2 regions of the Sporosarcina sp. FSL K6-1540 genome follow, and region 2 is predicted to be linked to the other one. Evidence: a T-box and tRNA genes for the amino acid it is inferred to sense, from the RefSeq annotation. Region 2 holds a T-box; the other holds one or more tRNA genes.
What was found. The T-box of region 2 lies ahead of metG (methionine--tRNA ligase). A T-box ahead of a tRNA ligase gene usually reads a tRNA of that ligase, here a tRNA-Met.
Positions count from the first base shown of each region.

Region 1: it encodes a tRNA-Met, which carries the amino acid that the T-box ahead of metG (methionine--tRNA ligase) is inferred to sense. The anticodon was not compared.

Region 1 covers NZ_CP152018.1:1,551,397-1,554,825, reverse strand. The annotation lists gene yabP (sporulation protein YabP) at 1-141, shown strand, start outside; gene yabQ (spore cortex biosynthesis protein YabQ) at 138-605, shown strand; gene MKY15_RS07055 (septum formation initiator family protein) at 660-1,079, shown strand; gene MKY15_RS07050 (S1 domain-containing RNA-binding protein) at 1,209-1,637, shown strand; tRNA gene MKY15_RS07045 (tRNA-Met) at 1,984-2,057, opposite strand; gene MKY15_RS07040 (SpoIIE family protein phosphatase) at 2,272-3,429, shown strand, end outside.
Region 2 covers NZ_CP152018.1:3,915,470-3,918,898, reverse strand. The annotation lists gene metG (methionine--tRNA ligase) at 1-1,450, opposite strand, end outside; T-box leader at 1,502-1,770, opposite strand; gene MKY15_RS18405 (hypothetical protein) at 2,049-2,537, opposite strand; gene MKY15_RS18400 (GNAT family protein) at 2,661-3,221, opposite strand; gene MKY15_RS18395 (serine hydrolase) at 3,276-3,429, opposite strand, start outside.

The DNA.
Region 1 (3,429 bases), 2.4 Mb from region 2:
CAAATCCGGGGAGAGGAACTGCGCATTGTTCATCTCGATGTCGATAAAGGGCTTCTAACGCTAGAAGGAACGGTCGGCACTATTCAATACGATGAAGAAGAATCAGGTTCAAAAGGTTTCCTCCATAAATTGTTTGGATGAGTCTATCCGTTCAATTTCTTAGCCTGCTTGCTATGATTGGGACGGGCATTGTTGCTGGGGCATTCATGGACATGATTGGAACAAGTACCGCGCACGCCGGGAAGAAATCGATTATTCGAAAGCGTGCGGTTTGGCTCGAAGTCATTGGATGGGTACTCGTCGGATGTTGGACGTTTTACATCCTTTATCTCGTCAGGGATGGGGCGTGGCGGATATATGATCCAGTTGCACAGATTAGTGGAATGTTGCTATACGTAACTATTTTTTATAAGCCGTTCCGGTTTTTCGGGAGGATCTTGTTGGTGTTGTTAATAAGGCCGCTCTTGTTCCTCGTGCGTCTGATTGTATCTATTATCAGTCTAGTCATTCGTTTTATAGTGAAAGTCTTTGCAGTCCTCTTTACACCATTTGTTAAAATATTCCGTATCATTTCCGGAAAACTCTTTAAAAGAAGGGTGAAATGATATATAATTTATGGACTAACAAATTGTAGTGTGTGAAGAGGGGAAGTGCAGGACGTGGAACAGAAACAGCAGAGGAAATCGTCCGAAAGGGTCGCATCGATTCAAACTGAATATGTCCGCTCACTTCAAAAGAAAGAGACTAGGAAGAATGCGCGGAAAGTCCGTTTATACCGTAGACTGGCTGTGTTTGCTATTGTGGCAGCCGTTATTCTAGGTGGTCTGACGAATATGTTCATCAACCAGAAACAGACGTTGGCAGCGAAAGAGTTGCAAAAAGTCGAGGTGCTGGCCCAGCTTGAAGGGGTACAGGAAGAACAAGAAATGCTAAAAAGACAACTTGTGAAATTGAATGATGATGACTATATCGCAAAGCTTGCACGCAAGGAATATTTCTTGTCTGAAAAGAGCGAAATCATTTTTTCAATACCCGAAAACAATAAAAAAACAGATGAACAAGACAAAGGAAAAGAGTAGTCTTATTGACACTCTTTTTTTATTGGCTATAATGGAAGTAAGGATCCTGCAATTTGCAGGGCTCATTAATACGGTTGCAAGGCTCCCAGCGCGGGGCCCGCTTAAATTTTAAGGAGGAGCATTTTTTTTATGTCAATTGAAGTAGGCAGCAAGCTAGAGGGTAAAGTAACAGGAATCACAAACTTCGGGGCGTTTGTTGAGCTACCGAATGGCTCAACAGGCCTGGTCCATATCAGTGAAGTGGCGGACAATTATGTCAAGGACATCAACGATCATTTTAAAGTCGGTGACATGGTTGAAGTGAAAGTGATGAACGTCGGTGCAGATGGTAAAATTGGGTTGTCGATTAGAAAAGCGAAACCTGAATCTGAACAGCGTCCAGAACGTCCTCAGCGCCCGCAACGTCCGCGTCAAGGTGGTGGCCGTCCTGCTATGGATCGCCCAGAGAACTTTGAACAAAAAATGGCAAAGTTCATGAAAGATAGCGAAGAGCGTCTCTCTACTTTGAAAAGAGCGACAGAATCGAAACGCGGTGGCCGTGGCGCAAGCAGAGGGTAACTTGCTAGCTGTTTCAATTCATGAAAAAGTGTACGAATAGTATGAAGAAAAGTAGTGAACAAAGGGAATGACCCTTGTTCACTGTTTTTTTGTGCGGAGAATTGTCATGGTAAATGGCGAAATTGTAACGGAAATCGTGAAACTGTAATGGCATTCGTCTGAACTGTCATGGTAAATGACGAAACTATCACGGGAAATCACATAAACCGTCACATCTCCCCAAACAATCGCGCATTTTTTCATTGCAAAAAAAGGCAGTTCTTACATCGAGAATTCACGATGTAGGAACTGCTTTTTTAGTGATTTATTGTCCAACTCCTGGACGGTTGTATCTGCATTTCATAAATGGCGGCAGAGGGGATCGAACCCCCGACCTCACGGGTATGAACCGTACGCTCTAGCCAGCTGAGCTACGCCGCCTTCGTATATTCTAGTTAGCACTTGTTTCCGCTTGATCAGAACAACAATACTTATAATACAAGTGAATCAATGCAGTGTCAACCCGTCTTAGGAAAAAAGAAAAAACAGTTCGGAATGAGTCGAAACATTTTGTTTTCTTGTTGTCATGAACAGACAATTTCTTTCCATCTGCCTATGTATACTCAAGGCATAGCAGACATAGGGGGAATGAGGAATGAAACTAATTGATCATTTAGCACGTCCAGTGGGCCATCCAATTGGTATGTATGTCGAGATGATTGGAAAACGAAAAATGCATATTTTAGTTGCGACTCTATTCTTGTTTGGATCTTTTTTCTTGTCGCAAGCCGTATTATTCGATGCAGCGGTTCCTTTTTTCTTGCCGGTGTGGGCACTTGCACGGGCTCGCTTCAGAAAGCATCTCATATGGGTGTTCATTGGTGGGATGTTTGGAAGTGCATTCCTTGGTCTTGGACAGGCTGTTATCCATCTATTGATGCTCGCGTTATTTAATGCGGTTATTAAATATCCGCTCATGCGAAAATCAGTACCGCTAACAGTAGCAGGATGCATTATCATTGTTCAAGTGTTGTGGCAGTTTATTATGCATATCGGGCAACCACCAGTAAATGTTCAATTATATATTGGCTTTGAAGCAGTTCTTGCTTTGTTCATGACTTTTTTCCTCTTTGTTGCTTTTCCTGCCGCAGATCGAATCTTCTTTGGTAAATGGACACCTGAACGACTTGGAGCGGCTTGCCTTGTCGGTGCGCTGGCTACAACTGGAATGAGTGGACTTATGCTAGGTCCTGTTTCGGTTTCAGGTACGCTCATTCATCTGACAATCTTGCTTGCGGCGCTTGTGGGGGGGCTTCCATTTTCAACAACAATCGCAATGATCATCGCTGCTATTGTGGGGGTGGCAGAATTGTCCTTCACCGGAATGATGGCGGTGTATGGTATGACTGGATTTTTTGCAGGCACACTCCGCCGTTTCGGGAAAATTGGTATCGTGTTAGGAGGGGCCTCTGTATCGGGATTTTTCCTTATGTATGATTTGACCTTGCCTCTTGATACTTCACACTTTATAACACTCGCAACCGCAACGATTATTTTTTTACTAATCCCTTCGAAAAAACTAGAGTCGATTAAACGCATTTTTTATCCGGAGAATACAGAGACTACTGACAAACAACAAAAATGGTTAGCGGAGCGGCTCGACGAACAACTAGCTGATTTCAAGAAGTTCTCTGAATTTATGTCGACGCTTGTTGGCGACCGATCTTCCCCCCACGATAATGCAGATGTATTACCTCAGCAGGTTATACCAAAAACTTGCCAGTCTTGTTTCCGTTATGCCAAGTGCTGGGAA
Region 2 (3,429 bases):
ATAACTGAGCACAATTTGCAATAATATGCACACATGTAAGTAAAATATGCTTGCACTCTTCCCTGTTCTCATGGATTTCTTTCCAGGGTTGTTTTGTATCAAAGTATTTATTTCCGAAACGAATGGTTTCAAAAATCGTTTCAATCGCTTGTTTAAAATGACCTTGTTCAATCAAGTGACCAATCTCACCATATCTAAATTGAATCATTTCTATAATATCTAGATCCAGGTTTCCAGAAACAGCCCCTTCAAATGACTTGTCAATAAACTTCAACGTCCGATTTACGAGGTTACCGTAAGCACCAAGAAGCTCAGAATTATGACTGAAAATGAATTCACGCCACGAAAAATCAGCGTCTCTATTTTCAGGTGCATTTGCAGTTAGAAAGTATCGAATGGAGTCAGGATCATAACTTTCCAAAATGGCGGGAACCCACACAGCCCAGTTTTTGCTCGTTGATAGTTTCTTTTTTTCTAATGTTAAGTACTCGTTTGAAACGATATGTGTTGGAAAAGCGTCCTTTCCAATACCCGATAAAATAGATGGCCAAATAATCGAGTGGAAGGGAATATTGTCTTTCCCATGTACATAGTAAGATACGGTCTCTTCATTCCAAAAAGCTTCATCACTTTGATTAGTGTCAATCGCCCATTGTTGACTGGCCGAATAATAACCTGATACTGCTTCAATCCAAACGTACACTTTTTTATCCTCATAACCTTTTACTGGGACACTAACTCCATTTTGTAAATCTCTTGACACAGCGCGGTCATGTAAACCTTCTGTCAAATATCTTTCTGATAAATGGATGGCATTTTCTCTCCACGCTTTGTTTGCCCGAACCTTCTTAACTTGCTCTTCTAGCTCATGTTGAAATGAACTTAATGAAAAGTAGAAGTGTTCCGTTGCCTTTGTGGTTGGTTCATTGCCACAAATTTTGCATTTACGGTCAATTAAATCAAGCGGATCAAGGATGGTTGAACAATTATCACATTGATCCCCACGAGATGGATGTCCACAGTTCGGACAAACTCCCTCCACATACCGATCCGGTAAAAATTGGTGGTCAAACTCACAATAGGTTTGTTCAATCTCTTTTTTATAAATATATCCATTCTCAAGTAGCTGCAAGAAAATCCGCTGGACAACTTCATGATGTTGTTGACTATCCGTTCTGGAATAAAAATCATAACTAAATCCCAGTATCGCAAAGCTTTCTATAAATTCTTGATGATAGCGATCTGCGATATCTTGAATCGCTAGCCCTTCTTGATTGGCCCTAATCGAAATAGGTGTACCATTACAATCGCTACCAGACACATATAAGACGGATTCACCCTTTAGTCGGTAATACCTCGCTAAAATATCCCCCGGTAACAACGCTGCGATATGACCTAAATGCAATGATCCATTGGCATATGGCCACGCGCCCCCAATTAAAATTCTCAAACCAATTCCTCCTTTTTAGGGCATACAAAAAACCCCGCCACTTATCGTATCGATAAGGACGAGGTTAATATTTCACTCGTGGTACCACCTTAGTTCACAAATAGCTCACGCCACTTGTCTTAGTAAGTACGTCGCTACAAATCCTGCGAGTATACTTTGACATTTGTAACAAGTGCCAAATCTTGTTGCAGCCTACTCATCCGCGGATTTTCAGTGCAAAGCTCGGAGATCATGTTCATCAGACTAGTTTGCTTCATTTCCACCAACAGAAGCTCTCTATATAACATCGTCTCATTACTTTTCCTCGTCATTGCCGTTTGATATAAGGTTTGAATTGATTATAGAGAAGTGTGTGTGTAAATGCAAATAATAAATAAACGTATTTCGTGGTCATGTTAACCATACTTGTATCACAACGTCAGCGATACACTACAGTGGATTATTACAAGTAAAGGTGTCACCATGCATTACATATGGGATTTGTGAATAATGAGTTGCCCCAAAAATTATTTCGATTGTAAAACTTAATCTAGTTACTTTTATGTAAGTTATTTCCTCATTTAGACTATGCCATTTTGAGAACTTATATTCATTGTAATTATAATGTATTCTGTATAATTATATTTAAAATCTCTAATTTATCCAAGTCCTTATTGTTATTTTTTGTTCTTCTATAGCCATCTTCTAGCGATTTATTATAGACTTTAACGAAATCCAAAATCGTAGGTAAATAGTATTCTGAACCAGCATCTTCAAATAGGTTTAAACTTGTATAATCTACATCCGCAAATTCCAATAAATCTTCCGTAAAAGCAAACCCAATTTTAATATCATTTTTAATAAATTCATGTTCCTGTAAGTTAACCATTCTATAGCCTAGCTGTTCCATGGTATGTTGGAGAAATTTCCATTTTTCTTCTAAATAAGTTAAGGGCACAAGTATATCAATATCTTGAGGAGAAAAGTCGATATTTGTTACTTTTCCAAGACCTAATGAACCATATAAGACGGGTACAATGTCTAACTGTTGGTTTAATAATCCAGAAATACATATAAATTCTTCATATAAATAATGTTCTCTATTCATAATTTCCCCTTCTATCAGTCAAAACTATATTTATATATAGTAGTAACTTTCACTCGTTTTTTTTGCACAGAAATCGATTCGGTATTAAAGTTATTTATCATCTTTTGGTGAAAATTTAGCACTCTATTTTCCACTCCACTCATGAACTAAAATACTGTATAAAAGGGAATCACGCCATCCATCTTTTAGTAGTAAATCCTCACGCATTCTACCTTCTTTTGTCATGCCTATTTTCTCTAGCACCTTTGATGAAGCAACATTTCTTGGGTCGCATGTCGCATAAATACGATGGAGATTAAAATTTTTAAAACTGAATTCAATTAACAATTTCGCTGCCTCTGTTGCATATCCCATTCCCCAAAAATCTGGATTTATAATGTAGCCAATTTCTCCGATTTTATTGCTATAATCTTGGATATTTAACTCAGCTGCCCCAATCATGTTTCCGTTTCCCCTTAAAATTATGGCAAATACAAATCGACTTCTTGGTTTCTTTTTGGCATCTACAATAACTTGTTTTACAAACTCTTCAGATTCCTCCTCAGAGTTTGGTCCCCACGGTTGGTACTGACACACTAGTTGTTGCGATGCATATTTATGAACATCTACCCAATCTTTCTCTTCAATTTCTCGCATTATTACTCTTTCACTTTTAAGATATTCCCCAATCAAAAAAATCCCCATATCTAACTTTCCCACTCTCCTCTTCGTCAATTTTAATAAGGTTCAAGTCATTTTTTATTTAAAGGCTTGGAACCTTGTCAGTTCCTCTTCAATTCCATTCATAATGTCAGATGCTCCTGTTGACTTGTTTGAGCATACAACAACTATTTGAGATGAATTGGGAAAATAAGCGGAGTGAAAGCTAACTCCAGGATCATAGCCCATTACA